DNA from 2 places in the Streptomyces sp. NPDC048111 genome. Region 2 is predicted to be linked to the other one. Evidence: riboswitches for the same ligand, from Rfam matches in the RefSeq annotation. Region 2 holds a riboswitch; the other holds the start of a gene.
What was found. Region 2 has a riboswitch for glycine ahead of gcvT (glycine cleavage system aminomethyltransferase GcvT). Riboswitches for the same ligand answer to the same signal wherever they lie in the genome.
Positions count from the first base shown of each region.

Region 1: another riboswitch for glycine. It lies ahead of gcvP (aminomethyl-transferring glycine dehydrogenase); the one in region 2 lies ahead of gcvT (glycine cleavage system aminomethyltransferase GcvT).

Region 1 is NZ_JBIDBD010000001.1:1,041,601-1,056,068, forward strand. Features, by position in the region: gene ACGF3I_RS04645 (DUF5999 family protein) at 154-360, shown strand; gene gcvP (aminomethyl-transferring glycine dehydrogenase) at 503-3,388, opposite strand; glycine riboswitch at 3,582-3,686, opposite strand; gene ACGF3I_RS04655 (PRC-barrel domain-containing protein) at 3,822-4,199, shown strand; gene ACGF3I_RS04660 (DNA polymerase IV) at 4,115-5,845, opposite strand; gene ACGF3I_RS04665 (MerR family transcriptional regulator) at 5,902-6,489, opposite strand; gene ACGF3I_RS04670 (bifunctional nuclease family protein) at 6,697-7,170, opposite strand; gene ACGF3I_RS04675 (MerR family transcriptional regulator) at 7,224-7,967, opposite strand; gene ACGF3I_RS04680 (FHA domain-containing protein) at 7,988-8,932, opposite strand; gene ACGF3I_RS04685 (DUF881 domain-containing protein) at 9,015-9,839, opposite strand; gene ACGF3I_RS04690 (small basic family protein) at 9,845-10,177, opposite strand; gene ACGF3I_RS04695 (DUF881 domain-containing protein) at 10,174-11,097, opposite strand; gene ACGF3I_RS04700 (sugar phosphate nucleotidyltransferase) at 11,264-13,759, opposite strand; gene ACGF3I_RS04705 (CDP-alcohol phosphatidyltransferase family protein) at 13,874-14,468, opposite strand, start outside.
Region 2 is NZ_JBIDBD010000015.1:138,171-152,638, forward strand. Features, by position in the region: gene ACGF3I_RS23280 (L-serine ammonia-lyase) at 1-1,290, opposite strand, end outside; gene glyA (serine hydroxymethyltransferase) at 1,448-2,707, opposite strand; gene gcvH (glycine cleavage system protein GcvH) at 2,739-3,113, opposite strand; gene gcvT (glycine cleavage system aminomethyltransferase GcvT) at 3,214-4,329, opposite strand; glycine riboswitch at 4,483-4,580, opposite strand; gene ACGF3I_RS23300 (AAA family ATPase) at 4,710-5,393, shown strand; gene ACGF3I_RS23305 (enhanced serine sensitivity protein SseB) at 5,486-6,259, shown strand; gene ACGF3I_RS23310 (enhanced serine sensitivity protein SseB C-terminal domain-containing protein) at 6,437-7,234, shown strand; gene ACGF3I_RS23315 (ABC transporter permease) at 7,623-8,627, shown strand; gene ACGF3I_RS23320 (ABC transporter substrate-binding protein) at 8,708-10,480, shown strand; gene ACGF3I_RS23325 (ABC transporter permease) at 10,604-11,602, shown strand; gene ACGF3I_RS23330 (ABC transporter ATP-binding protein) at 11,599-12,696, shown strand; gene ACGF3I_RS23335 (ABC transporter ATP-binding protein) at 12,711-14,126, shown strand; gene ACGF3I_RS23340 (M1 family metallopeptidase) at 14,222-14,468, shown strand, end outside.

The sequences.
Region 1 (14,468 bases), on a different contig from region 2:
TTAAGCAGTAGGAAGCGCTGCCGCGAAATCCCTGCGGATTGACTCCCGTGGGGCAACACTGGGATCGGACCGACCGACTGACTACGGGGGGCGGCCATGAACAACGCATCGAGCCGCAGCACACTCACCACGACGCAGCGAAAGAACGCATCCATGTGCCAGCACCAGCCAGCCTGCCCTACAGCCTTCTCCGCCGACCGGGAAGCCGCGAAGCCCGTGGCACACCACCCGGAGCAGGGCTGGAGCCTGCTGTGCAACGGCGTCCTGCTCTTCGAGGACACCGGTGAGCTGCTGCCGGACGGGCAGATCATCGCCCCGCACCGGCCGCTCACGGCGGAACAGGTGGCGACGGCCGCCTAGGCGGCCTCGTACGGCAGTTCCGGTACGGACGGCTCCGGCCAGGACCCGTCCGGCACCGACACACATGAGGGCCGGCCCGGGGAAACTCCCCGAACCGGCCCTTACGCATGCGCGGTGCGATCAGCGGTCGCGCCCGCCGGGATCAGTGGTCGTACTCGTCCAGGGGCGGGCAGGAGCAGACCAGGTTGCGGTCGCCGAAGGCGCCGTCGATGCGGCGGACCGGCGGCCAGTACTTGTCGGCGGCCGACACCCCGGCCGGGAAGACGGCGTCCTCACGGCTGTAGGCGTGGTTCCACTCGCCGCCGAGCGCGGCCGCGGTGTGCGGGGCGTTGGCGAGCGGGTTGTCGTCGGCCGGCCAGGTGCCGGAGGCGACCTTCTCGATCTCGCCGCGGATCGCGATCATCGTGTCGCAGAACCGGTCGATCTCGCCCAGGTCCTCGGACTCGGTGGGCTCGATCATCAGCGTGCCCGCCACCGGGAACGACATGGTCGGCGCGTGGAAGCCGTAGTCGATCAGGCGCTTGGCGATGTCGTCGACGCTGACGCCGGTCGCCTTGGACAGCGGACGCAGATCCACGATGCACTCGTGCGCGACGAGGCCGTTGGGCCCGGTGTAGAGCACCGGGTAGTGCGGCTCCAGGCGCTTGGCGATGTAGTTCGCGGCGAGCACGGCGACCTGCGTCGCCCGCTTGAGGCCCTCGCCACCCATCAGACGGACGTACGCCCACGAGATCGGCAGGATGCCGGCCGAGCCCCACGGGGCGGCCGAGATCGGGCCGACACCCGTCTCGGGACCGGCGCTCGGCTGCAGCGGGTGGTTCGGCAGGTACGGCGCGAGGTGGGAACGCACGCCGACCGGGCCGACGCCGGGGCCGCCGCCGCCGTGCGGGATGCAGAACGTCTTGTGCAGGTTGAGGTGCGAGACGTCGCCGCCGAACTTGCCCGGCTTGGCGAGGCCCACCAGCGCGTTGAGGTTGGCGCCGTCGACGTACACCTGGCCGCCGGCCTCGTGGACCAGGCCGCAGATCTCGGCGACGTGCTCCTCGAACACCCCGTGCGTGGACGGGTAGGTGATCATCAGGACCGAGAGCTCGTCGCGGTACTGCTCGATCTTGGCGCGCAGGTCGGCCGCGTCGACCTCGCCGTCGTCGGCGGTCTTGACCACGACCACCTTCATGCCGGCCATCACGGCGCTCGCCGCGTTGGTGCCGTGCGCGGAGGACGGGATGAGGCAGATGGTGCGCTGGGTGTCGCCGTTGGCGCGGTGGTAGGCGCGGACGGCGAGGAGACCCGCGAGCTCGCCCTGGGAGCCGGCGTTGGGCTGGATGGACACCGCGTCGTAGCCGGTGACCTCGGCCAGGCGCTCCTCCAGCTCACGGATGAGCGTGAGGTAGCCGGCGGCCTGCTCGACCGGCGCGAAGGGGTGGATCTGCCCGAACTCGGGCCAGGTCACCGGCTCCATCTCGGTGGTCGCGTTCAGCTTCATGGTGCAGGAGCCGAGCGGGATCATGCCGCGGTCGAGCGCGTAGTCGCGGTCGGCGAGCTTGCGCAGGTAGCGCAGCATCGCGGTCTCGGAGCGGTGCTGGTGGAAGACGGGGTGGGTCAGGTACTCGTCGGTGCGCAGCAGCGCGTCCGGCAGGGTGTCGGTGGCCGTGGCGTCGAGCGTCTCCACCTCGGCGGAGGCCCCGAACGCGGCCCAGACGGCGGCCAGTTGGGCCCGCGTCGTGGTCTCGTCACAGGCGATGGTGACGGTGTCCGCGTCGACCAGGTGCAGGTTGACCCCGCCCTCGCGGGCGGCGGCGACGGCCGCGGCGGCCCCGCCCGGCACGCGCACGGTCAGGGTGTCGAAGTAGGCGCCGTGGACGACCTCGACACCGGCGGCCTTCAGGCCCTCGGCGAGTACGACGGCGTAGCGGTGGGTGCGCTGCGCGATCTGCCGCAGGCCGTCCGGGCCGTGGTAGACGGCGTACATGCCGGCCATCACGGCGAGCAGCACCTGCGCGGTGCAGATGTTGCTGGTGGCCTTCTCGCGGCGGATGTGCTGCTCGCGGGTCTGCAGGGCCAGGCGGTACGCCTTGTTGCCGTCGGCGTCGACGGAGACGCCGACCAGGCGGCCGGGCAGGCTGCGGGCGAACTTCTCCTGGACGGCCATGAAGCCGGCGTGCGGCCCGCCGAAGCCCATCGGGACACCGAAGCGCTGGGTGGTGCCGACGGCGATGTCCGCGCCGAGCGAGCCGGGCGAGGCGAGCAGGGTGAGCGCGAGCAGGTCGGCGGCGACGGTGACGATCGCGCCCAGCTCGTGGGCGGCGTCGATGACCGGCTTGAGGTCACGGACCTGGCCGGAGGCGCCGGGGTACTGGAGCAGTACGCCGAAGACACCGCGCTCGGCGATCTCCGCCGGGATGCCCTCGCTCAGGTCGGCGACGACGACCTCGACACCGGTCGGTTCGGCGCGCGTCCGGATCACGGCGACGGTCTGCGGCAGGGTGTCGGCGTCGATCAGGAAGACCCCGCCCTTGACCTTGCCCACGCGCCGGGACAGGGCGAGCGCCTCGGCCGCCGCGGTGCCCTCGTCGAGCAGCGAGGCACCGGAGGTCGGCAGGCCGGTCAGCTCGGCGACCATGGTCTGGAAGTTGAGCAGCGCCTCCAGGCGGCCCTGCGAGATCTCGGGCTGGTAGGGCGTGTACGCCGTGTACCAGGCCGGGTTCTCCATGACGTTGCGCAGGATGACCGGCGGGGTGAACGTGCCGTAGTAGCCGAGACCGATCATCGGGGCGAGCACCTGGTTGCGGTCCGCGAGGCGGCGCAGCTCGGCGAGCACCTCGGCCTCGGTCCGCGCCTCGGGCAGACCCAGCGCACCGGCGCTCTTGATGACGTCGGGTACGGCGGCGGCGGTCAGCTCGTCGAGCGAGCCGTAGCCGACCTGCGCGAGCATCTTCGCCTGAGCCTCGGCATCGGGCCCGATGTGGCGCTGCTCGAAGGGGATGCCACGCTCCAGCTGGCTGAGCGGAATGCGGTTGGCGGTCATGACGGAGGCCTCCTGGTCGCACGACCTGCGAGGGGCACCACGGCGCGGGTACCCGGACGGCCTCCCCCTCTGTCATCTCAACCTGAGAGCTTCACCGGGGCGCGTGGGGGCGACCCGGCTTTCACCGTCGGTGAGGAAAGGTTCCGCCGGGCACGAGTGCCCGTACGTCTCCCGTCCTGCTTTCCAGAGTGACCTCGTCCGTGCGGTCCGTGGGCCTGAGAGATTCCGGGGAGGAGTTGCTCCTTCGGCGCCCGCCGGGACTCAAGGAGCCGTCGGAGGGCTCTCCCGCACGGGGTCAGCAGCCGTTTGCCAGCCTACCAGCGAGGTCCGAGGCGATTCCTGGGCCGACTGCTCAAGTGGCCAACACCTCGGAAGTGGACTTTCGTAGGGCTTATGGAGCAGGTGTGACCGATTGCGACCCATGGGAGAAATCGTGCAGACCGACATCGATCCGCGCAGCCTGATCGGCCGCAAGGCGTACGACCGCAGTGGACAGAAGATCGGAACCGTGGACGAGGTCTACCTCGACGACGCCACCGGCGCCCCGGAGTGGGCGGCGGTACGCACCGGACTGTTCGGCCGGGACGCCTTCGTCCCGCTCGAACCCAGCACGTTCACGGACGAGGCGCTGCACGTCCCGTACGACCGTGCCCTGATCAAGGACGCCCCCGACTTCGGCGTGGGCCGCCACCTCTCCCCCGAACAGGAGCTCCAGCTCTACCACCACTACGGTCTGGACATCGGCGCCCCCGACCCCGGCCCGCCGCCGTCCGACCGGGACTTCGGGCGGCTCGCGGGCGGGGACGTCTGAACCCCGGCGAGGCCCGCACCGTCCGGCCCGACCCGCCCCTGCGTCCCTGCGCCGCCCGGCTCCAACCGCCCAGCGGTCTCCTCGCCGCCCGGCCCCACCCGTCCCGCCGCCCCTTCGCCGCCCGGGTCCGCCCATCCTGCGGCCGTTCCGCCGCCCGTCTCATCTCCGGCCGCGCGCCCGGCTGAGGCCTCCCCGGCCGCGGCTTCGGCCTCCGCACCGTCCCCCGCTGCCGGCTCGACCAGCGGCAGGGGCTCGGACGGCGTCAGGCCGGGGTCGTCGAGCCGGAACGTCCGCACCCGGCCGGGGACGGCCGACGTCGGCGTCTCGAAGCGCACCGTGACACGCCCCACACCGCTGCCCTGCACCCATCCCGGGCCGTACTCCGCATGCCGTACGTCGTGCCCGGCCAGCCAGCGGCGCTGCGCCGCGTCCTGCTCGGGCTCGCTCTGCGCCGCGCCCTCCGCGGGCCGGGCCCCGCCGGGCTCCTCCTGTGCGGCGCCCCCGGCGGTGGGTGTGAGCGCGGGCGCGGGCTCCTCCTCGGCCGCGGCGGCGCGTGCCTGCGCGGCCTGTGCCTCGGCGGCCTGTGCGAACAGGTCCTCCTGCGTGAAGTCGGCGAGGCCGGTGACCCCGACGCCGAGCAGGCGCACCCCGCCCGTGGTGTCGACGGCGTCCAGCAGGCGCGCGGCGGCCTCCCTCACCACCGCGGGGTCGTCCGTGGGCCCGCGCAGCGTCTCGGACCTGGTCAGCGTCGAGAAGTCGTAGCGGCGGACCTTCAGCACGATGGTGCGTCCCGAGTGCCCCGAGGCGCGCAGGCGCTCCACGCACCGGTCGGCGAGCCGCCCCACCTCCAGGGTGATCCGCAGCCGGTCGTGCAGGTCCACGTCGAAGGTGTCCTCCACCGACACCGACTTGGCGTCCCGCTCGGCGACGACGGGCCGGTCGTCGTATCCGCGGGCCATCCGGTGCAGCGAGGCGCCGTGCGACTTGCCGAGCAGCCGTACGAGCTCGTCCTCGCCCGCCTCGACGAGGTCGGCCACCGTGGTCATCCCGGCCCGCCGCAGGTGCTCGCCGGTGGCCGGACCGACCCCCGGCAGGATGCGCACCGGCTTCGGGGCGAGCAGGCCGCGCTCGGTGCCGGGCTCTATCAGCACCAGGCCGTCCGGCTTGGCCTCCTCGGACGCGATCTTGGCGAGCATCTTCGATCCGGCGAGCCCGACCGAGCCGCTCAGCCCCGTGACCGCCCTGATGTCCCTGCGCAGCCGCTCACCGGCCTCCCGGGCCGACCGCGTCTCGAAGGCCACCCCGCCGGCCTCCAGGTCCACGAAGGCCTCGTCCAGGCTCAGCGGCTCGACCAGCGGGGACAGCCGGCCGAGCAGCTCCATCACCTGCTCGCTGATCGTCCGGTAGAGCTGGAAGCGCGGCACCAGATAGGCCGCGTTCGGACAGAGCCGCCGGGCCTGCGCCATCGGCATCGCCGAGCGCACCCCGAAGACCCGTGCCTCGTACGACGCCGTCGAGACCACCCCGCGCGGGCCGAGCCCGCCCACGATGACCGGCTTTCCGCGCAGGCTCGGCTTCGACGCCTGCTCTGCGGCGGCGAAGAAGGCATCCATGTCCAGATGCAGGATGGTCGGCGCGGCTCTCACACCACCGATGCTGCCGTACGGCACTGACAATCGGCCCGGGCGGCGCGGCCCGGGCTTCAGACCGCGCGGTTGCGCCGCCTGGCCAGCTCGTCGGAGGGGTTGTGCCCCACCAGGGTCTCCCCGGTGTCGACACGTTCCCCGTGCAGCTGCGAGAGCGCCGCCTCGACGTCCCGCCACACCACGCCGACCGCGATGCCGAAGACGCCCTGGCCGCCCTGGAGCAGGTTCACGACCTCGTCCGGGGACGAGCACTCGTACACGGTGGCGCCGTCGCTCATCAGCGTCATCCGCTCCAGATCACGAAAGCCCCGCTCGCGCAGGTGCTGGACCGCGGCGCGGATGTTCTGGAGGGCCACACCGGTGTCGAGGAAGCGCTTGACGATCTTCAGGACGACGACGTCCCGGAAGCTGTAGAGGCGCTGGGTGCCCGATCCGTAGGCCGGACGCACGCTGGGCTCGACCAGGCCGGTGCGGGCCCAGTAGTCGAGCTGTCGGTAGGTGATCCCCGCCGCCGCGCACGCGGTGGGCCCCCGGTATCCGATCGTTTCGGCGGCCGGGGCGGCCGTACCGCCGTGGAGCGGGTACGGCCCGCTCTCCCCCGGACCGGGTCCGGGAGCACCCCCTGCCGTACCGTCGCCGCTCATTCCCACGCCGACCCTCCGTCCTTGACCTGCCCACTCGACGGTAGGCAGTCACCAGGGGTGCGTCAACGATCGCCACACTCGGCACGCCGAGTGATAATCACCCTGAGAGTGGTTTCCCGTGTCTCTCTTGGGGGAAAGGCTACTCGAATGCGCTGAAGCCCCTCCGGCGCACGCGCGGCGCGCGGCACCCCTGCGACGGCCGCCGGGTCACTGGCTGTTGGTGCCGAAGTCCTCGGGCGAGATCTGGTCGAGGAACTCGCGGAACTTCTCCACCTCGTCCTCCTGCTCGTCCGGGATGGCGATCCCCGCGTCGTCCAGGACCCCGTCACTGCCGTAGATCGGCGTTCCGGTGCGCAGTGCCAGCGCTATGGCGTCGGACGGACGCGCGCTCACCTCCACCCCACTGGCGAAGACCAGCTCCGCGTAGAAGACGCCTTCCCGCAGATCCGTGATGCGGACCTCGGTCAGCTCCTGGCCCACGGCCTCAAGGACATCCTTGAAGAGGTCGTGCGTCAGCGGCCGCGCCGGCGCCATCCCCTGCTGGGCGAAGGCGATCGCGGTCGCCTCCCCCGGACCGATCCAGATGGGAAGGTACCGATCGCCTCCCACTTCACGCAGGAGCACGATCGGTTGGTTGGAGGGCATTTCCACCCGGACACCCACGACGTCGAGCTCGTTCACACAGCAACCCTAGGACGTGCTCGGCAGGTTTGGGTAGTCGGGCACCTACAAGATCAGTGAAGCCGGACACCCAGGGCGGTCTGCACCAGGGCCGCGTGCAGCCGTACGGACAGGGCCGCGAGCTCCTTCGTAGTGGCCTCCGCATGGGCCCTGGTCTGCGGATTACGGTGCAGCCGCAAGGGCGCAACCACCTGCTCCACCAGGCCCGCCTCGCGGTCGGCGGCGGCCTTCATGGCACGCAGATGCCGCGGTTCCAGACCAAATCGCCCCAGATCCGCCACAAGGCGTGCCACGTTCACCGACTCGGCGTCGAAACCGCCCTCGGGACCGGGTGTGACGAGCCCGTAGGACTCCCATTCGGCCAGCTCGGCCTCGCTGACCTCGGCCGCGGCCATCAGCTCGGCTCGGCCCACCCGGGCGGCCGTCGGCCGGTCGGCGTCCTGCTCGACCAGCCCGTCGAGCAATTCACGGGAGCCGCCGGGAGCGGGCAGAGCGGGCTGCTCACCGCGGTCCAGCGCGTCCAGATGCTCACGGATGACCTTGAGCGGAAGATAGTGGTCCCGCTGCATCCGCAGGACCTGGGCCAGCCGCTCGACGTCCTCGGTGCTGAACTTGCGGTAGCCGGACGGCGTACGCCGCGGCTCCACCAGGCCCTCGGACTCCAGGAACCGGATCTTCGAAATCGTCACTTCGGGAAATTCGTCGCGCAGCTGGTTGAGCACCCCGCCGATGCTCATCAGCCGGCCGCCCGCGGCGGCGGTGCCGGATCCGGCACCGCCCGTCGGTGTCTGCAGCATGGACCTTCCCTGGCCGGGTGTCAGAGCGCGCGCTGGCTCGCGTAGAAGACCAGCCGGTACTTGCCGATCTGGACCTCGTCACCGTTGGACAGGGCGACGGAGTCGATGCGCTCGCGGTTGACGTACGTACCGTTGAGGCTGCCGACGTCGGAGACGGTGAAACGCCCGTCCCCGCCGCGCCGGAACTCCACGTGGCGGCGCGAGACCGTCACGTCGTCCAGGAAGATGTCGCTCTGCGGGTGGCGGCCGGCCGTGGTCAGCTCACCGTCCAGCAGGAAGCGGCTTCCCGAGTTCGGCCCGCGGCGCACCACCAGGAGCGCCGAGCCCAGCGGAAGGGCGTCGACCGCGGCCTGCGCCTCCGGGGAGAGCGAGGGCACCTGTGTCTGGCCCGTCACCTCGGCGTCGTACGCCTCGAGACCGGAGATCGAGATGGTCGAGGTGGTCTCGGACGCACGCTCCGGAACGACGCCCGGACGCAGCGGGGCACCGCAGTTGGAGCAGAACCGGCCGGCTGCGGGGTTGGAATGCCCGCACCTCGTACAAACAGGCATGCCCGACATCGACGGATCCTCCTGCCGCGGCGGCACCGCGTGGGCACTGGTGGCATACGGGTCGGAGCCAAACCCTCCACCCGTACCTGAGGTTGACGGTTCCCCGAAACCTATGCGCCCGGCCCCCGCAGGGTCAACAGACGACGCGCCCGGAATGTCTCCTCCGGAACCCGCCACCTCGTCGCGGAACAGGGGGCGCTCGCCACCCTGCTCCTCCGCGCCCTCGGGGCGCTGAGCGCGGTGCCTGGCGGCGTTGCCACCGTCCTGGCGTGCGCTCTTGCCGAACAACTTCGCAAACAACTTCACGGGCGATTCCCCTTGACCGAAATAGACCCGCCCGTGGGGCAGGACGAACCCTGAATCAACACACCGGCCGACCCGGACATCCTCACAACGTCCGTATCCGCCAAACAGTTTCCACCACGCGCACCTGTTACGGAGCGGCGACCCCCCGCAACCTTCTGCCCTTGTGCGACAGCAGCCACGCCCCACCTCATCAGTGCGAGGACGACTGAGCGTAGTCAGGCCGCTTCGCGGCTCGCAAGGCATTCACGACGATCTTCTCAGAGCGGGCCACCGTGGCGGTGGCCTGCTCCTTCTCCAGAGTCTGCACCACCCCGCCGGGGATGTTCAGGGCCGGCTCGAGATCCTGCGGCCGACCGATCACCTTGAAGACGTACGGGGCCACGACCTTCTTGCCGTCGACCCCGATGCCGCCGGTCTCGTCCGAGAAGTAGGTGTTGGCCACCACGCGCACGTCGTTGACCTGGATCGCCTCGGCGCCCGCCGCGCGCAGTTCCTGCACCGTGTCAAGGACCTTGTCGGCCTCGACCGCGCCCCGGGGATCGCTGATCGTCAAGGTGATGCCGGGACCCTGTGCCGCGACCGTACCGGCCAGGATGCCGAGCTGCTGCTCCTTCTCCACGGTCTGCTTGCGCGCCTCCTCGGCCTGGTTCGAGCTGGTCTCCAGCTCGGTGCGCTGGCCTTCGAGACGCTGCTTCTCATCCTCTAGACGCTTCGTACGCGAATCCAGTTCATCCAGGATGCGCACCAGATCCTCCTGGCGTGCGCCCCGCAGTGCGTTGTCGTCGCTGTTCGAGCGGACCTGGATGGCGAGCCCGAGGCCGAGCACGAACAACAGCAGCGCCACGATGAGCTGCGCCCGGCTGGCCCTCGGCGGCCAGAGGCCCGCGGCCAGCCGCTGACGTCCCGTCAACTGCGGCGGGGCGTCCGCCGGTTCGCCCACGGCCGGGGTCGGCTCCGGGGCCGGGTGTCCCTGTCCGGGGCCGTCGGGACCGTTGTTCTTCTGCGCGTCGCTCATCGGCCTCAGGCCCTGAAGACGTGTCGGCGGATGGCGGCCGCGTTGGAGAAGATCCGGATGCCGAGCACCACGACCACGCCGGTCGACAGCTGCGCGCCGACACCCAGCTTGTCGCCGAGGAAGACGATCAGCGCGGCGACCACCACGTTCGACAGGAAGGAGACCACGAAGACCTTGTCGACGAAGATGCCGTCGAGCATGGCGCGCAGCCCGCCGAACACCGCGTCGAGTGCCGCCACCACGGCGATCGGCAGATACGGCTCGACCACCGCAGGCACCTCGGGCCGGACGAACAGTCCGACCACGACTCCCACGACGAGGCCAAGTACGGCGATCACGATGTGCCCTTCCCTGTGTCGGCCGCGCCCTTGCCGGCGCCCGTGGCCATTGGTTTTGCGGTCCGTACGGTCAGGCTCGGCGCCGCCGGGAGACGCACGTCGCCCTGGGCCGAAATGCTCGACCTGATCCCGTAGTTCTGCTGGAGCACATGCAGGTACTGACCGTCCGCACTGTCCTGGAAACCGGTGCTCAGCTTCTTTCCGTCCCCCACGGCGAGCACCGTGTACGGCGGCACCAGAGGTCTGTTGTCGACCAGTATGGCGTCGCCCGCGGCCCGGATCGCCGAAAACGATGTCAGGCGCTGCCCGTTGATGGCGATCGCCTCCGCGCCGGACTGCCACAGGCCGTTGACCACGCGCTGCATGTCGCGGTCCCGCACCCGGCCCGTGTCGGCGAACGTCGTGCTCTCGCGGGGCCGGCTGCCGTCGCCCTGGGACGTCTCCTTGGCGTCGTCGACGACCAGTTTGACCCCGGGACCGTGCACTTCCGTGGCGCCTGACAGCAGGGCCACCAGTTCACCCTGGTCGCCGCCGTGCTTCTCAAGCGCCTTGCGCTGCCGGTCGCCGACGTCGGTCCGCAGCCCGTCCACGTCGTCCTGCAGTGTGTCGGCGGCCTTGGTCTCCGACTCGACGCGGTCGATGAGCTCCTGACGCTCCTTGGCGACCACGGGCGCGGTGATCCGGGCCTGGGCGGCGCCGACCGTCACTACGAGAGCGGCCAGCACGAGGCCCGCCGCGAGCCCGAGCTTGGCCTTCAGGGTGCGCGGCATTCCGGCCCGGCCCTCGGCCTCGCGCCGGGCGGTCGCCTCGGCGTAGCCGTCGTCGAGCGCGTGGTCCATGACGTTGGTCAGCAGCGACATCGACGCGTCGGGACGCGGAGGCGGAGACGGCGTGCTCCGAACGGGGGGCTGCTGCGACATGCCGCACATCGTCGCACGTCGGCGCCGCTACCGCCGAATGGCCCCACCGGTGGGGGGGGGGGGGGGGGGGCGCGGCCGGCCCCCCCCCCCCCCCCCCCCCCCCCCGCCCCCCCCCCCCCCCCCCCCCCCCCCCCCCCCCCCCCCCCCCCCCCGCCCCCCGCCGACCTCAGTGACCTGCGCTGTCGACCACCGCGGCCCACTCGTCGAGGAGGGCCTGCGCCGATACGTCGTCCGGTCCCTCGGCCCACAGATGGGTGACGGCCTCCGCCGGGTCGGGCAGCACCATCACCCAGCGGCCATCGGCCTCCACGACCCGTACGCCGTCCGTGGTGTCCACGGACCGGCCGCCGGCCGCCTCCACGACCCGGCGCATGACCATGCCCTTGACCGCCCACGGCGTCGGGATGTCCCGGCGCAGGACGTGCGCCTGCGGTATCCGCGCGTCGATCTGGCTCAGCGTGAGCTGCGTGCGGGCCACCAGGCCGATGAGCCGCACGAACGCGGCGGCGCCGTCGAAGACGCTGCTGAACTCGGGGATGATGAAGCCGCCGCGCCCGTCGCCGCCGAAGATCGTGGACTCCTCGCGGCCGACCCGGGTCAGGTCGTCGGGCGAGGTGGTCGTCCACTCCACCTGGGTGCCGTGGTAGGCGGCCACCTGCTCGGCGATCCGGGTCGTGGTGACCGGCAGCGCGACCCGCCCGCTGCGGCGCTCCGCCGCGACCAGGTCCAGCATCACCAGGAGCGCGCGGTCGTCCTCCACGATCCGGCCCCGCTCGTCGACCAGCGAGAGCCGCTCGCCGACCGGGTCGAAGCGCACGCCGAACGCGGCCCGCGCCGAGGCGACGATCTCGCCGAGCCGGACGAGACCGGCCCGCCGGCTCTCCACCGACTCCGTCGGCCGGGACTCGTCGAGACCCGGGTTGATCGTCAGGGCGTCCACCCCGAGCCGTCCCAGAAGGCTCGGCAGAACGAGGCCGGCGCTGCCGTTGGAGGCGTCCACGACCACCTTCAGGCCGGACTCGGCGATCCCGGTGGTGTCGGCCTTGCGCAGCAGCGACCCGGTGTACGAGTCGAAGACGCTGGAGGGGAACTGCAGATCACCGATCTCGCCGGGGAAGGCCCGTCGGTACTCCTGACGTGCGTAGACCCGGTCGAGCTTGCGCTGGCCGGCCTGGGAGAGGTCGGCGCCCCGCTCGTCGAAGAACATGATGTCCACGGAGTCCGGGACACCGGGTGACGTACGGATCATGATGCCGCCGGCGCTGCCGCGCGCGGTCTGCTGCCGCGCCACGGGCAGCGGCACGTTCTCCAGGTCGCGCACGTCTATCGCGCTGGCCTGCAACGCCGAGATGACGGCCCGCTTGAGCGCTCGCGCACCACGGGAGTGGTCGCGCGCCGTGGTGACGGTCGACCCCTTCTTGAGCGTGGTCGCGTACGCGCCCGCGAGGCGTACGGCCAGTTCCGGGGTGATCTCCACATTGAGGATGCCGGAGACGCCGCGGGCACCGAAGAGGTGCGCCTGGCCTCTGGATTCCCAGATCACCGAGGTGTTGACGAATGCGCCGGCCTCGATGGTCTTGAAGGGATAGACCCTCACATTGCCCTGGACGATCGACTCCTCGCCGACGAGGCATTCGTCGCCGATGACGGCGCCGTCCTCGATCCGGGCGGCCCGCATGATGTCGGTGTTCTTGCCGATCACACAGCCGCGCAGATTGCTGTGCTGTCCGATGTAGACGTTGTCGTGGACGACGGCCTTGTGCAGGAAGGCGCCGCTCTTGACGACCACGTTCGAGCCCACGACGGTGTGCTCGCGGATTTCGACGTCGGCCTCGACCTTGGCGTAGTCCCCGATGTAGAGGGGCCCGCGGAGCACGGCGTCCGGGTGGACCTCGGCGCCCTCCGCGACCCAGACGCCGGGCGAGATCTCGAACCCGTCGACGTCCACGTCGACCTTGCCTTCGAGGACGTCGGCCTGGGCCTTCACATAGCTCTCGTGCGTGCCCACGTCCTCCCAGTAGCCCTCGGCGACATAGCCGTAGATCGGCTTGCCTTCCTTCATGAGCTGCGGGAAGACGTCTCCGGACCAGTCGACGGACTTGTCGGCCTCGACGTAGTTGAAGACCTCGGGCTCCATCACATAGATGCCCGTGTTGACCGTGTCGGAGAAGACCTGGCCCCACGTCGGCTTCTCCAGGAAGCGCTCCACCTTGCCCTCTTCGTCGACAATGGTGATGCCGAATTCGAGGGGGTTGGGAACCCGGGTCAGGCACACCGTGACCAGCGCGCCCTTTTCCTTGTGGAAATTAATGAGATCGGTGAGGTCGAAATCGGTGAGGGCGTCGCCGGAAATGACGAGGAAGGCATCGTCCTTGAGGGCTTCCTCGGCATTCTTGACGCTACCCGCGGTGCCGAGGGGCTTCTCCTCGTTGGCATAGGTGAGCTCCATACCGAGCTCTTCTCCGTCACCGAAATAGTTCCGGACGAGTGATGCCAGGAACTGCACGGTCACGACGGTCTCATTGAGCCCGTGCCGCTTGAGCAGCCGCAGCACGTGCTCCATGATCGGCCGGTTGACCACCGGCAGGAGCGGCTTGGGCATGCTCGAGGTCATGGGGCGAAGGCGGGTGCCCTCGCCACCAGCCATTACGACGGCCTTCATGTCGGAAACGTCCTCCTCGCGAGACGGCGATCTGGCCGACAGCGCCCGTGCACTCGGGCCTCCGGTGCGGCACGCGGCTGCCGACGAACCGTCGGGGGCGCGTGATCACCGAGCTCAGTCGGCCGTGGCGTCCGCCTTTACAAGCCGGCGGACCTGAACCACATACAAGATTCCTGCCCACCAATACAGAGTTGTACCCCATCCGGCGAACGCCCATCCGAAAATCGCCGCGAGCGAAGCCAGCCACCCGTGCCCGTCACTGAGCAGCAGCAGCGGGAACGCGTACATCAGGTTGAACGTAGCCGCCTTGCCCAAGAAGTTCACCTGGGGCGGCGGATAGCCGTGCCGGCGGAGGATTCCCACCATCACCAGAAGCATCAGTTCGCGTGCCACGAGCGCGGCCGTCAGCCAAATCGGCAGGATCTCCCGCCAGGTGAGACCCACCAGGGTGGAAAGGATGTACAGCCGGTCGGCAGCCGGGTCGAGCAGTCGGCCCAGATTGCTGATCTGGTTCCAGCGCCGGGCCAGCTTCCCGTCCAAGTAGTCACTGACACCGCTCAGCGCCAACACCAGCAGGGCCCAGCCGTCACTGTTCGGACCGTCGAAGACGGGGCGGAGGATCAGCCACAGGAACAGCGGTACGCCGACCAGGCGCGCCATGCTGAGAATATTGGGGATGGTGAGCACCCGGTCCGTCTGAACGCGAGTC
Region 2 (14,468 bases):
CATCGTCTTGATGACCTTGTCCAGGGACACCTTGTGGCTGCCGTCGCCGCGCATCGCCATCTTCGCCGCGGTGACGGCCTTCACGGCCGCCATGCCGTTGCGCTCGATGCACGGGATCTGGACCAGACCGCCGACCGGGTCGCAGGTCAGGCCGAGGTTGTGCTCCATGCCGATCTCGGCCGCGTTCTCGACCTGTTCGGGGGTGCCGCCCAGCACCTCGGCGAGCGCGCCCGCCGCCATCGAGCAGGCGGAGCCGACCTCGCCCTGGCAGCCGACCTCGGCGCCGGAGATCGAGGCGTTCTCCTTGAACAGCATGCCGATCGCGCCCGCGGCGAGCAGGAAGCGGACGATGCCGTCCTCGTCGGCACCGGGCACGAAGTTCATGTAGTAGTGCAGGACCGCCGGGATGATGCCGGCGGCGCCGTTGGTGGGCGCGGTCACGACCCGGCCGCCCGCCGCGTTCTCCTCGTTGACCGCCATCGCGTACAGCGTCGCCCACTCCATGGCGTGCGCCTCGGGGTTACCCTCGGCGCGCAGCAGGCGGGCGGTGGTGGCGGCGCGGCGGCGGACCTTGAGGCCGCCGGGCAGGATGCCCTCGCGGGACATGCCGCGCGCGACACAGGCCTGCATGACCCGCCAGATGTCGAGGAGCCCGGAACGGATCTCCTCCTCGGTGCGCCAGGCCTTCTCGTTCTCCAGCATCAGGGCGGAGATCGACAGACCGGTGTCGCGGGCGAGCCGCAGCAGCTCGTCGCCGGTGCGGAAGGGGTGCTTGAGGACGGTGTCGTCCGGCACGATCGGGTTGTCGCCGGCGACGGCGTCCTCGTCCACGACGAAGCCGCCGCCGACCGAGTAGTACGTCTTCTCCAGGAGCAGCGCGCCCTCGGCGTCGTAGGCGAACACCGTCATGCCGTTGGCGTGGTACGGCAGGGCCTTGCGGCGGTGCAGGACCAGGTCGTCGTCGTAGGCGAAGTCGATCTCGTGCATGCCGAGCACGTTGAGCCGCCCGGAGTCCTTGATCCGCTCCACCCGCTCGTCGGCGCTCTCCACGTCCACCGTGCGCGGCGAGTCGCCCTCCAGGCCGAGCAGCACCGCCTTAGGGGTGCCGTGGCCGTGGCCGGTCGCGCCGAGCGAGCCGTACAGCTCGGACCGTATGCGGGCGGTGTGGGCGATCAGGCCCTCGTTCTTCAGCCGCGCCGCGAACATCCGGGCCGCCCGCATCGGGCCGACGGTGTGAGAGCTGGACGGGCCGATGCCGATCGAGAACAGGTCGAAGACCGAGATGGCCACGGGAGACTCCTTGTGGGGGTTGGTAGACGCCGTTGTCTGCCGGGGTATCGCAGAGCAAAGCTGGCACAGCATGGAATGGGGCACCGCGCTCACTGCCCAGTGTGCGCGGTGCCCCGGGGCTTCGTACGGAATGAACCGAGAACGAAAGCGTACGAAACTACTTCAGGCCGGGGTACAGCGGGTGCTTGGCGGCCAGAGCGGACACCCGGGCCGACAGCGCGTCCTTGTCGAACTCCGGCTTCAGGGCCTCGGCGATGATGTCGGCGACCTCGCGGAAGTCCTCGTCGCCGAAGCCGCGGGTGGCGAGCGCCGGGGTGCCGATGCGCAGACCCGAGGTGACCATCGGCGGCCGGGGGTCGTTCGGGATGGCGTTGCGGTTGACCGTGATGCCGACCTCGTGGAGACGGTCCTCGGCCTGCTGGCCGTCGAGCTCCGAGTTGCGCAGGTCCACCAGGACCAGGTGCACATCGGTGCCGCCGGTGAGCACGTCCACGCCCACGGCCTTGACGTCGTCCTGGACCAGGCGCTCGGCCAGGATCCGGGCGCCGTCCAGGGTGCGCTGCTGGCGCTCCTTGAACTCGGGCGAGGCCGCGACCTTGAAGGACACCGCCTTCGCCGCGATCACGTGCTCCAGGGGGCCGCCCTGCTGACCCGGGAAGACCGCCGAGTTGATCTTCTTGGCGAGCTCCTGCGTCGACAGGATGACACCGCCGCGCGGACCGCCGAGGGTCTTGTGCGTGGTGGTGGTCACGACGTGGGCGTGCGGCACCGGGTTGGGGTGCAGGCCCGCGGCGACCAGGCCCGCGAAGTGGGCCATGTCGACCATCAGGTAGGCGCCGACCTCGTCCGCGATCCGGCGGAAGGCGGCGAAGTCCAGCTGGCGCGGGTAGGCGGACCAGCCGGCCACGATCAGCTGCGGCTTGGACTCCTTGGCCAGGCGCTCGACCTCGGCCATGTCGACCTGGCCGGTCTCGTCGACGTGGTACGGGACCACGTTGTAGAGCTTGCCGGAGAAGTTGATCTTCATGCCGTGGGTCAGGTGGCCGCCGTGGGCCAGGTTGAGACCCATGATCGTGTCGCCCGGCTTGAGCAGCGCGAACATGGCGGCCGCGTTGGCCTGGGCGCCCGAGTGGGGCTGCACGTTGGCGGCCTCGGCGCCGAACAGCGCCTTGATGCGGTCGATCGCGATCTGCTCGACCACGTCGACGTGCTCACAGCCGCCGTAGTAGCGGCGGCCCGGGTAGCCCTCGGCGTACTTGTTGGTGAGGACCGAGCCCTGGGCCTCCATGACCGCGACCGGAGCGAAGTTCTCCGAGGCGATCATTTCGAGGGTGGACTGCTGACGGTGGAGCTCGGCGTCGACGGCGGCGGCGACGTCCGGGTCCAGCTCGTGGAGGGGCTGGTTCAGAAGCGACATCAGACGATCCCTGTATCCCTGTTGGTCCGGCTCAGCCGGCGAAGTCGGTGTACTCGTCGGCGGAGAGCAGGTCGCCCGGCTCGTCCGTGACCTTCACCTTGAACAGCCAACCGCCCTCGAACGGGGCCGAGTTGACGAGGGACGGGTCGTCCACGACGTCCTGGTTGGCGGCGACGACCTCGCCGGTGACCGGGGAGTACAGGTCGCTGACCGACTTGGTGGACTCCAGTTCGCCGCAGGTCTCGCCCGCGGTCACCGTGTCACCCACCTCCGGAAGCTGTACGTACACGACGTCACCGAGCGCGTTGGCCGCGTGCTCCGTGATGCCGACCGTCGAAACGCCCTCCTCGGCGCTCGACAGCCACTCGTGCTCCTTGCTGTAGCGCAGCTGCTGCGGGTTGCTCATGACCTGAATTCTCCTGTACGCGGGGGAGTGCTGCTGACGTGGTCTCGACGAGTGTCTCGGACGGCGAGACGCGAGGGGTGGAGCGGGAGGGAGGCGCGCGTCACTTCTGGCGCTTGTAGAACGGCAGCGCGACGACCTCGTACGGCTCGTGCGTCCCGCGGATGTCGATGCCGACCCCGGCGGTGCCCGGCTCGGCGTGAGCGGCGTCCACGTACGCGATGGCGATCGGCCGGCCCAGCGTCGGCGACGGCGCGCCCGAGGTGACCTCGCCCACGACCTCGCCGCCGAGCACGACCGAGAACCCGGCGCGCGGCACCCGGCGGCCCCCGGCGATCAGACCGACCAGCTTGCGCGGCGGGTTCGCGGCGGCCTTCTCGGCGGCGGTCTCCAGGGCGGCGCGGCCCACGAAGTCGCCGTCCTTCTCGAACTTGACGACCCGGCCGAGCCCCGCGTCGAAGGGCGTCAGCGCCGTGGTCAGCTCGTGCCCGTACAGCGGCATGCCCGCCTCAAGGCGCAGGGTGTCGCGGCAGGACAGGCCGCACGGCACGAGGCCGGCCTCCTGGCCGGCCTCGGTCAGCGCGCGCCACAGCTGCTCGGCGTGCTCCGGCGCGACGAACAGCTCGAAGCCGTCCTCACCGGTGTAGCCGGTGCGGGCGATGAGCGCGGGGACGCCGGCGACGGTGCCGGGCAGGCCCGCGTAGTACTTCAGGCCCTCCAGGTCGGCGTCCGTGACGGAGGCCAGGATGCCGGGGGACTCGGGGCCCTGCACGGCGATCAGGGCGTAGGCGTCGCGGTCGTCGCGCACCTCGGCGTCGAAGCCGGCCGCGCGCTCGGTGATCGCGTCGAGCACGATCTGCGCGTTGCCCGCGTTGGCGACCACCATGTACTCGGTCTCGCCCAGGCGGTAGACGATCAGGTCGTCGACGATGCCGCCGTCCTCCTGGCAGATCATCGTGTACCGGGCCCGGCCGGGGCCGATGGTGGCGATGTTGCCGACCAGCGCGTAGTTGAGCGCCTTCATGGCCTCGGGGCCCGTGACGGTGATCTCGCCCATGTGGGAGAGGTCGAAGAGACCGGCGCGGGTGCGGACCGCGGTGTGCTCGTCGCGCTCGCTCCCGTAGCGCAGCGGCATGTCCCAGCCCGCGAAGTCGGTCATCGTGGCGCCCAGCGATCGATGCAGTGCGTCGAGCGCGGTGAGGCGTGGGGCATTGCTCATGGATGGTGCTCCTGGGTCCCGGGACATGTCGGTCGAAGACATCCTCCCCATCTGTCATCGGAACCTGAGAGGTTCACCGGCGCGCGTCGCGCGGCACGGCTTGCACCTTGGGTGGGACCGCCCGGCAGGGGACGGCCCGCTTTTCAGATCTGCCTCACCCGCGCGGTACGGGGCCTGAGAGATTCAAGGGAGGAACTTGCTCCTTCGGCGCCCCAGCTCACAGCTGCTGAGGACTCTCCCGCGCGGATTCGAACGGCCGGTATGCAGTTGGCGCGCACATCATTGCACGCATCCCGGAAGCGGCATATCGCCGGTGACCTATTACCGGCTCTTTACACTCCCTGGGCAAGGGACGCGCCAAGCGAACAGGGGGGAGAGCCATGACGCCGGAACGGAAGACGGGCCGGGTGCGGGAGGTGGCCGCGCCGCAGCGCGGGGCCGGGCAGCAGGACGGTGCGGGCCCAAGGGTGCCGGGCCCGCGCCCCGCGGTGCACGAGGCGGTGCGCGACCTGCGGGGGCGGCCCGGGCGCACCCCGGCCGAGCTGCTCTTCGACGCGGGGGACGTGGTGGTCGTCTCGGGGCTGCCCGGCAGCGGCAAGACGACCCTGATGCGCCGCACCGTCACCGCTCGGCGCATCGACTCCCAGGACACCCGGCTCGCCTGGCAGCGCCGGCTGCCCGGCATCCCGTACGTCCTGTACCGCCCGCTCACCCGCACCGCGCACTTCGTCAGGACCTGGTGGGCGCTGCGCTCCGGCGACAGCCTCGTGGTGCACGACTGCGGCACCCAGGCCTGGGTGCGGCACTGGCTCGGCCGCGGGGCGCTGCGCCGGGGGCGGGCGCTGCGCCTGGTCGTGCTCGACGTGCCGGCCGGCACCGCGCTCGAAGGCCAGGCGAGCCGGGGGCGCTGGGTCTCGCGGTACGCCTTCGCCCGCCACCGCGGCGCGGCCCGCCGTCTGATAGCCCAGGTGGAGGCCGGGCGGTTGCCGACCGGCTGCGCGAGCGCGGTGCTGCTCGACCGGGAGTCGGCGTCGGTACTGCGCCGGATCGGCTTCGCCGAGTAGCGCCGCGGGCACCCGCCGCAGCCTTTCCCCGCGCGCCGCCCTCGGCGCTAGGGTCGTGGGGCACGACAGCAGTCGGGGGAGAAGGACGGCACATGAACTTTCCGCAGCACGCGTTCGCCCATCCGCACGGCGGCGGGGGCTGGCCGGGCAACGAGCTCGAAGAGGCCCTGGCGGCGGCGCTCGGCCACCCCGACGCCGGGCCCCGCCTCATAGAGGTGCTCGGCCGCAACGCGGTGTGGGTGCCGCTGCCCAACGGCGGAAGCCAGGACAGCAGCGACCTGGACCTGCCGACCATGGAGCTCGACGGCGCGCCCTATGTGCCCGTCTACAGCTCCGAGCAGCAGTTCCTGCAGTGCGTGGGACCCCATATGTCGTTCGCGGTGGCGCCCGCCGTCGAGTTCGCCCGCGGTCTGCCGCCGCAGCTGGGCATCGTGGTGAACCCGGAGGGCGCGGTCGGCATGCCCCTACCGCCGCCCGCCGTCGCCGAGCTGTGCCGTACGGGGCGTACCGCGCTCGACGGACCCGCGTCCGGAGCCCGGGTACGTCTCTTCGAGCCGGACTGGCAGGACGACCCGGTCGACTTCCTGGCCGCCGCCGCCGAGGAGTTCGAGGCGATCGGTGTGGTGCTCAGCGCCCGCCGCGCGCTCGCCTCCATCGAAGGGGAGTCGCCCACCCTGTTCATCGGCGTGGAGTTCGCCACCTGGGACGGGGCCGGGCGGGGCGCCCCCATGGAGGCCCTCGGCCGCGCGCTGGGCCGGGTCCCGGTCGCCTGGCCGGTCAATCTCGTCCTGCTCGACGTGACCCAGGATCCGGTCGCCACCTGGATGCGCGACCAGGTGCGCCCCTTCTACGCACGGGCCCAGTAGCGGCCGCGGGCACGCCGCGGACGGGCGGGCCGGGCTTTCGCGTCCCGGGCAGGATCCGCCGGGCAGGCCCTAACCTGGTTTCATGACCCTTGCAGCCCCGCGACCGCACGCGTGTGCCCGGGGCTGCGGGACGGCGCAGGCGTCGGCACGGTGGATCGAAGAGGGGCGGAACCCAGGGTGAGCGCGTCAGGCACCGCGGCGGCCGGGCAGGTCGAGCACATGCTGCGCCAGGTGACGCCCGGGCGCTACGACGTGTACGAGGCGCTGCTCCACGCGCTCGCGGACCCCGCGTCCGGTCAGATCTGGATGCTCCTGTGGAACGGCAGGCCCGGCTCCCCGGACGCCCAGTACGGGAACATGGAGGTCGACGGCGTCTCGTACGCGCCCTGTGTGACCTCGGCGCAGGAGCTCGCCGCCAGTGGCTGGAACCGGGCGCACGAAGTGAGCGGCGCCCTCGACATCGCCCGCACCCTCTACCCCGACCGCTACGGGATCTGGCTCAACCCGCACGCCCCGGGCGGCGGCGTCGGCGTGCCGTGGACGGACCTGCGCCGGATCGCCACGGGCCTCGACCGGATGCCCGCCGGCCCGCTCCGCATCTCCGAGCCGGCCGTGGAGATCCCGCAGTTCTACGCCCTGCTCACCCAGCACGCGCACCGCACCCCCGCCGTCCGCTCGCTGCGCCGCGCCTGGGTGCAGCCCGCGCTCGGCACGCCGTACCTGGCGATCGGGCTCGACCTGTACGACACCGGGCCGCGGTCGGTGGACGAGGTGCGGGCGATGATGCAGCAGTCCATCACCGCGGTGCCGGAGGGCCTCGCGGTGTCCACGGTCGCGATGGCGGACGAGTACGACCCCGTCGGCATGTGGCTGAAAACGGGCACCCGGCCCTTCTACGACCGCGAGGCGCACGCCTCCCCGGCCCCCGGCGCGCCCGGCTACGGCTACCCGCCGGCCGCCCCGCGTACCTACTGAGCGGGGGCGCGGGCCCCGGCCCAACCGGGACAGACCCCGGCAACTCCCCTGTCACGTAAGGGGAATGTCCGTTCTGGTGGGGCGAAGACCGCAATGGGCTCGAGCGCCGCATGCGCCCCAACTTCCCCATGTCCGCCCCTGGTTCAGATGCGTCCGGATAACGGAAACCCCCTTTCCGCATCACGTTTAGGCATACATTCGCCGTCAGGTCTGGCGGGTGATCGCGGGCCCATTGAAGACTCCCGGCATGCAGGGCCGTTCGGGCCCTTGTGCGAGCAGCTCGACCCGCTGCCCGGTGTCGCCCCCCGCTCGCACTGCTGATGGGAACGCGCCGCTACAGCGGCAAGTGCGGGCCGGTCACCGCCGGTTGAGAGGGGTCCTTGCCACGATGACGGCACCATTGCACGACACACCCGCCGACGCGGACCCGACCGCGGACGTCAGTGTCACGCCCAGTGGCGAGACCAGAGCGGTCGAGGGACGTTCGCTGGGCCGTATCGCCTGGAACCGGCTGAAGAAGGACAAGCTCGCCCTCACCGGTGGCATCGTTGTCGTGTTCCTCGTCCTCGTCGCGATCTTCGCGCCGTTGCTCGTCGACGCGTTCGGCCATCCGCCCGAGGAGTTCCACGAGGACCAGATCGACCCGCTGCTCTCCACCCCGGTCGGCAGCTGGGGCGGCATCAACTCGCACTTCCTGCTGGGAGTCGAGCCGGTCAACGGACGCGACGTGTTCAGCCGCATCGTCTACGGCGCGCGGATCTCGCTGCTCGTGGGCTTCCTCGCGGCGGTCTTCGCGGTCCTGGTCGGCACCGTGCTCGGCGTGATCGCCGGTTACTTCGGCGGCTGGCTCGACGCGATCATCAGCCGCGTGATGGACATGCTGCTCTCCTTCCCGCAGCTGCTCTTCATCATCGCGCTGATCTCCGTGGTCCCGACCCAGATGTTCGGGCTCAGCGGCACCGGAGTGCGGCTGCTCGTGATGATCCTGGTCATCGGCTTCTTCGGGTGGCCGTACGTGGGGCGCATCGTGCGCGGCCAGACGCTGTCGCTGCGCGAGCGCGAGTACGTCGAGGCGGCGCGCAGCCTCGGCGCGGGGCGCGGCTACATCCTGTTCAAGGAGCTGCTGCCCAACCTGATCGCGCCGGTCACCGTCTACATGACGCTGATGATCCCGACGAACATCCTCACCGAGGCGGCCCTCAGCTTCCTGGGAGCGGGCGTCAAGCCGCCCACCGCCTCCTGGGGACAGATGCTGTCGACGGCGATCGCGACGTACCAGTCCGATCCGATGTTCATGATCATCCCGGGTCTGGCGATCTTCATCACCGTGATGGCGTTCAACCTCTTCGGCGACGGCGTCCGCGACGCCCTCGACCCCAAGGGCTCCCGCTGATGCGGGACTTCACATACTCCGGCCCGGCGCACCGCACGGGCCGCGACACTCAAGGCGCCCACTACGGAGGAAGCGAGATCGTGACAACCCAAGGCTCATCAAGGCGAAAGACAGCCGCCGGCGCGGCCATCGTCGTCGCGGCTCTGCTGTCCACCGCGGCCTGCGGCGGGAGCGGCAGCAGCGACAAGGGCGGCAAGGCCCCCGGCTTCAACGCCGCGAACAGCAAGGTCGCCAACGCCTCCGCGAAGAAGGGCGGCGAGCTCAAGTTCGTCGGCACCCAGGACGCCGACTCCTGGGACCCGCAGCGCGGCTACTACGGCTTCATGTGGGACTACGCGCGGTACTACACGCGCACGCTGATCAGCTACAAGCCCGCCCCGGGCAAGGAGAGCGAGACGCTCGTCCCGGACATCGCGACCGGTCTCGCCGAGGTCTCGCCGGACAAGAAGACGTACACGTACCACCTGAAGGACGGCGTCAAGTGGGAGGACGGCAAGCCCGTCACCTCCAAGGACGTCAAGTACGGCATCGAGCGCATCTGGGCGCAGGACGTCATCTCCGGCGGCCCGGTGTACCTGAAGGACGTCCTCGACCCGACCGGTGAGTACAAGGGTCCCTACAAGGACACCTCCGCCGACAAGCTGGGCCTGAAGGCGATCGAGACGCCGGACGACAAGACCATCGTCTTCAAGCTCCCGGCGCCCAACGTCGACTTCGAGCAGATGCTGGCCATGCCCTCGGGTTCGCCGGTCCGCCAGGACAAGGACACCCAGTCGAAGTACGGCCTGAAGCCGTTCTCGCTCGGCCCGTACAAGTGGGAGTCCTACTCGCCCAACAAGTCCATGGTCCTGGTCCGCAACGACCAGTGGGACGCGAAGACGGACACCGTCCGCAAGGCCCTGCCGGACAAGATCAGCCTCACCCTGCTGACCAGCGCCGACGACATGGACAACCGCCTGATCAACGGTGACTACGACGTCGACATCAACGGCACCGGCCTCGGTGCGGCCGGCCGCACCAAGGCGCTCCAGCAGCACAAGGGCAACGTCGACAACCCGGACACCGGCTACATCCGTTACGCGGTCTTCCCGCAGACGGTGGCCCCGTTCGACAACGAGCACTGCCGCAAGGCCGTCATCTACGCGGCCGACCACAAGTCGCTCCAGACCGCCCGCGGCGGCCCGCAGGCCGGTGGTGACATCGCCACCAACATGCTGCCGCCGATCATCAGCGGTTCGGACCCGAAGTACGACCCGTACGGCGTGACCGCCAACGACGGTGCCGCGAACATCGCGAAGGCCAAGGAAGAGCTCGCCGCGTGCGGCAAGCCGGGCGGCTTCTCGACGACCATCGCGGTCCGCAACAACAAGCAGGTCGAGGTCGCCACGGCGCAGTCGATGCAGGCCGCGCTCGCCAAGGTCAACATCAAGGCCGACATCGACCAGTACGACGGCGCGCAGACGACCGGCATCATCGGCAACCCCGAGGTCGTCAAGAAGAAGAACTACGGGATCATCATCATGGGCTGGGGCCCGGACTTCGCGTCCGGCCAGGGCTTCCTGCTCCCGCTGGTCGACTCCAAGTACATCCTGCCGAACGGCAACAACAACTACTCGATGCTGAAGGACCCGGCGATCGACAAGCTCTTCGACGACGCCATCGCCGCGTCGACCCCCGAAGAGGCCGCGGGCATCTACAAGCAGATCAACCAGAAGGTGTCCGAGCACGCCGTCTACCTGCCGTTCGTCTTCGAGAAGAACGTCAAGTGGCGCAGCTCGCGGCTCACCAACGTCTACACGACGACCAACAACAACGGTTTCTACGACTACGCCTCGCTCGGCGTCGAGAAGTGACCGTCGTCCAATCGCTCCGCCGGCGCACCCGCCGCTAGGCACGAAGGGCAGGTGAAGGCCGTCGTGTGACGGGTCGGGGGTACCGCAATCCGGTGCCCCCGGCCCGCCGCCGGGCCGAGAGCAGTGCTCGCATATCTCATCAGGCGGTTCGCCGCCGCCATCGTGATGCTGCTGATCGTCATGCTCGTGACGTTCGGCATCTTCTTCCTGGTTCCCAAGTGGACGGGCGTCGACCCGGCCACCATGTACGTCGGCAAGCAGTCCGACGCAGCTGCTCTCGAAGCGGTCCGCTCCAAGCTGGGTCTCGGCGACCCGATCTTCGTGCAGCTCTTCGACTTCGTGAAGGGCATCCTGGCCGGCCGCGACTACACCGGCGGCGGCTCGACGATCCACTGCGACGCCCCGTGCTTCGGCTACTCGTTCAAGAACGAGCAGGCGATCTGGCCGGTGCTCAAGGACCGCTTCCCGGTCACGCTGTCGCTGGTCATCGGCGCGGCCATCCTCTGGGTCGTCTTCGGTGTCCTGACCGGCGTCGTCTCCGCCCTCAAGCGCGGCTCGCTGTGGGACCGGTTCTCGATGACCGTCGCCCTGGCCGGCGTCTCGCTGCCGATCTACTTCACGGGCCTGCTCTCGCTGGCGATCTTCACCTACGGCCTGCACTGGCTCGACGGCCAGTACGTGCCCTTCAGTGATTCACCAGGCGGCTGGTTCAGCGGTCTGCTGCTGCCCTGGATCACCCTGGCCTTCCTCCAGGCCGCGATGTACGCCCGCCTCACCCGGGCCACCATGCTCGAAGTGATGGGCGAGGACTACGTCAGAACCGCCCGCGCCAAGGGCCTGAGCGAGTCCACCGTCATCGGCAAGCACGCCATGCGCTCCACCATGGCGCCGATCCTGACCGTGCTCGGCATGGACATCGGCGCCCTGATCGGCGGCGCGATCCTGACCGAGACCACCTACAGCATCCCGGGCCTCGGCCAGGCCGTGCTCCAGGCCATCAACGACCGGGACCTGCCGGTGATCCTCGGCGTCACGCTGATCACCTCGGCGGCGGTGATCTTCGCGAACCTCGTCGTGGACCTCCTGTACGCCGTGATCGACCCCCGAGTGAGGCTCGCATGACCGACCTGAACAAGACCGGCGCCGCCGTCGGCGAGCCGGTCGCGACGGAGCGGCCCTCGAACGCCTTCCTCGACGTGCGCGACCTGAAGGTGCACTTCCCGACCGACGACGGTCTGGTCAAGTCCGTCGACGGGCTGAGCTTCTCGCTGGAGAAGGGCAAGACCCTCGGCATCGTGGGCGAGTCCGGTTCCGGCAAGTCCGTCACCTCGATGGGCATCATGGGCCTGCACACGGCCGGCCAGTACGGCAAGCGCCGGGCCCGGATATCCGGTGAAATCTGGCTCAACGGCCAGGAGTTGCTCTCCGCCGACCCGGACGAGGTGCGCAAGCTGCGCGGCCGGGACATGGCGATGATCTTCCAGGACCCGCTGTCCGCGCTGCACCCGTACTTCACCATCGGCAAGCAGATCGTCGAGGCGTACCGCGTCCACCACGACGTCGACAAGAAGACCGCCCGCAACCGGGCGATCGAGATGCTCGACCGGGTGGGCATCCCGCAGCCCGACAAGCGGGTGGACTCCTACCCGCACGAGTTCTCGGGCGGCATGCGCCAGCGCGCGATGATCGCGATGTCCCTGGTGAACAACCCCGACCTGCTGATCGCGGACGAGCCGACGACCGCCCTCGACGTCACCGTCCAGGCGCAGATCCTCGACCTGATCCGGGACCTGCAGAAGGAGTTCGGCTCCGCGGTCATCATCATCACCCACGACCTGGGCGTCGTGGCCGAGCTGGCCGACGACATCCTGGTGATGTACGGCGGCCGGTGTGTGGAGCGCGGCCCCGCGGAGAAGGTCTTCTACGAGCCCCGCCACCCGTACACCTGGGGCCTGCTGGGTTCGATGCCGCGCATCGACCGCGAGGAGACCGAGCGCCTCATCCCGGTGAAGGGCTCCCCGCCGTCCCTGATCAACATCCCGTCCGGCTGCGCCTTCAACCCGCGCTGCCCGTACGCCGATGTGCCCAAGGACAACATCACCCGGACCGTGCGTCCCGAACTGGCCGACGGCGGCAGCGGTCACTGGACCGCCTGCCACATGACGCCCGACGAGCGGGAGCGCATCTGGACCGAAGAGATTGCGCCCAAGCTGTGAGCGAGGACAAAGGCGTGACGGACAACGAAGCGGCGATTCCCGCGCAGAGCAAGGGTGCGGTCCTGACCACGTCGGGGTCCGCCAAGGAGGCCGCCCCGGGCGAGGTACTGCTCAAGGTCAGCGGTCTCCAGAAGCACTTCCCGATCCGCAGCGGTCTGCTCAAGCGGCAGACCGGTTCGGTCAAGGCGGTGGACGGCCTCGACTTCGACGTGCGGTCCGGCGAGACGCTCGGTGTGGTCGGCGAGTCCGGCTGCGGCAAGTCGACGATGGGGCGGCTGATCACCCGGCTGCTCGAACCGACCGGCGGCACCGTGGAGTTCGAGGGGCAGGACATCACCCACCTCGGGGTGCGCGGCATGCGGCCGATGCGCCGCGACGTGCAGATGATCTTCCAGGACCCGTACTCCTCGCTGAACCCGCGGCACACGGTCGGCGGCATCATCTCGGCGCCCTTCAAGCTCCAGGGCGTCGAGCCCGAGGGCGGCGTCAAGAAGGAAGTGCAGCGCCTGCTGGAGGTCGTGGGCCTCAACCCCGAGCACTACAACCGCTATCCGCACGAGTTCTCCGGCGGCCAGCGCCAGCGCATCGGCATCGCCCGCGCGCTCGCGCTCAAGCCGAAGCTGGTCGTGGCGGACGAGCCGGTCTCCGCGCTCGACGTGTCGATCCAGGCGCAGGTGGTCAACCTGCTCGACGACCTCCAGCAGGAGCTCGGCCTGACGTACGTGATCATCGCGCACGACCTGTCGGTCATCCGGCACGTGTCGGACCGGATCGCGGTCATGTACCTGGGCAAGATCGTGGAGTTGGCCGACCGCAAGTCCCTGTACGCGGCGCCGATGCACCCCTACACCCGGGCCCTGATGTCCGCGGTGCCGGTGCCCGACCCCAAGCGCCGGGGCATGAAGAGCGAGCGGATCCTGCTCAAGGGCGATGTCCCGTCCCCGATCTCGCCGCCGAGCGGCTGCCGGTTCCACACCCGGTGCTGGAAGGCGACCGAGCTCTGCAAGACGCAGGAGCCGGTGCTCGTGGAGCTGAAGCCCGGTCAGCGGGTGGCCTGCCACCACCCGGAGAACGCTCCGGACCAGGCACCGGGCGAGGCGGTGCTGCCGGAGGCCAGGGAGTCGATCGAGATCGTGACGATCGGCGAGGCTGCGCCGGTGGGCGCGGAGGGCGCGGCCGAGGCGGAGCCGGTGGCCGAAGCGGCACCCGTGGCCGAGGCGGCACCCGTGGCCGAGGCGGAGCCGGTGAGCGAGGCGGCGCCGAAGGTCGAGAAGCCGGCGGCCGGGACCGACTCGACGCCCAAGGGCGAGAGGCCGGCAGCCGGGGCCGACGCGGAGACCGGGGCCGGCTCGACGGACGGGGCCGACTCGGCGGACGGTGAGGGCGGAACCGGACCGGAGGGCACCGCTCAGGAGTCAACCGGCAAGTAGGCCATGACAGTTCGGCAAAGTCATGTCCATGCCGAAGCGGGAGAGTGCAGAGTCTGCGTGACCGTACCTACGGCACGTTCGAAGGGCAGGCTCACATGGCACTCTCCCGTTCGGCACGTCGCACCTCCCGCTGGCTCTCCCTCGCCACCGCGGTGGCCGCCGGGTTCACCATCGCCGCGGCACCCGCCGCCTCACCCGGCGCCCCGGGCATCGGCGACCCGTACTTCCCGAACATGGGCAACGGCGGCTTCGACGCCCTGCACTACGACCTCGGGGTGAGCTACAACCCCGATTCGGGGCGCCTGGACGGGCGCACCACGGTGACGGCGCGGGCCACCCAGA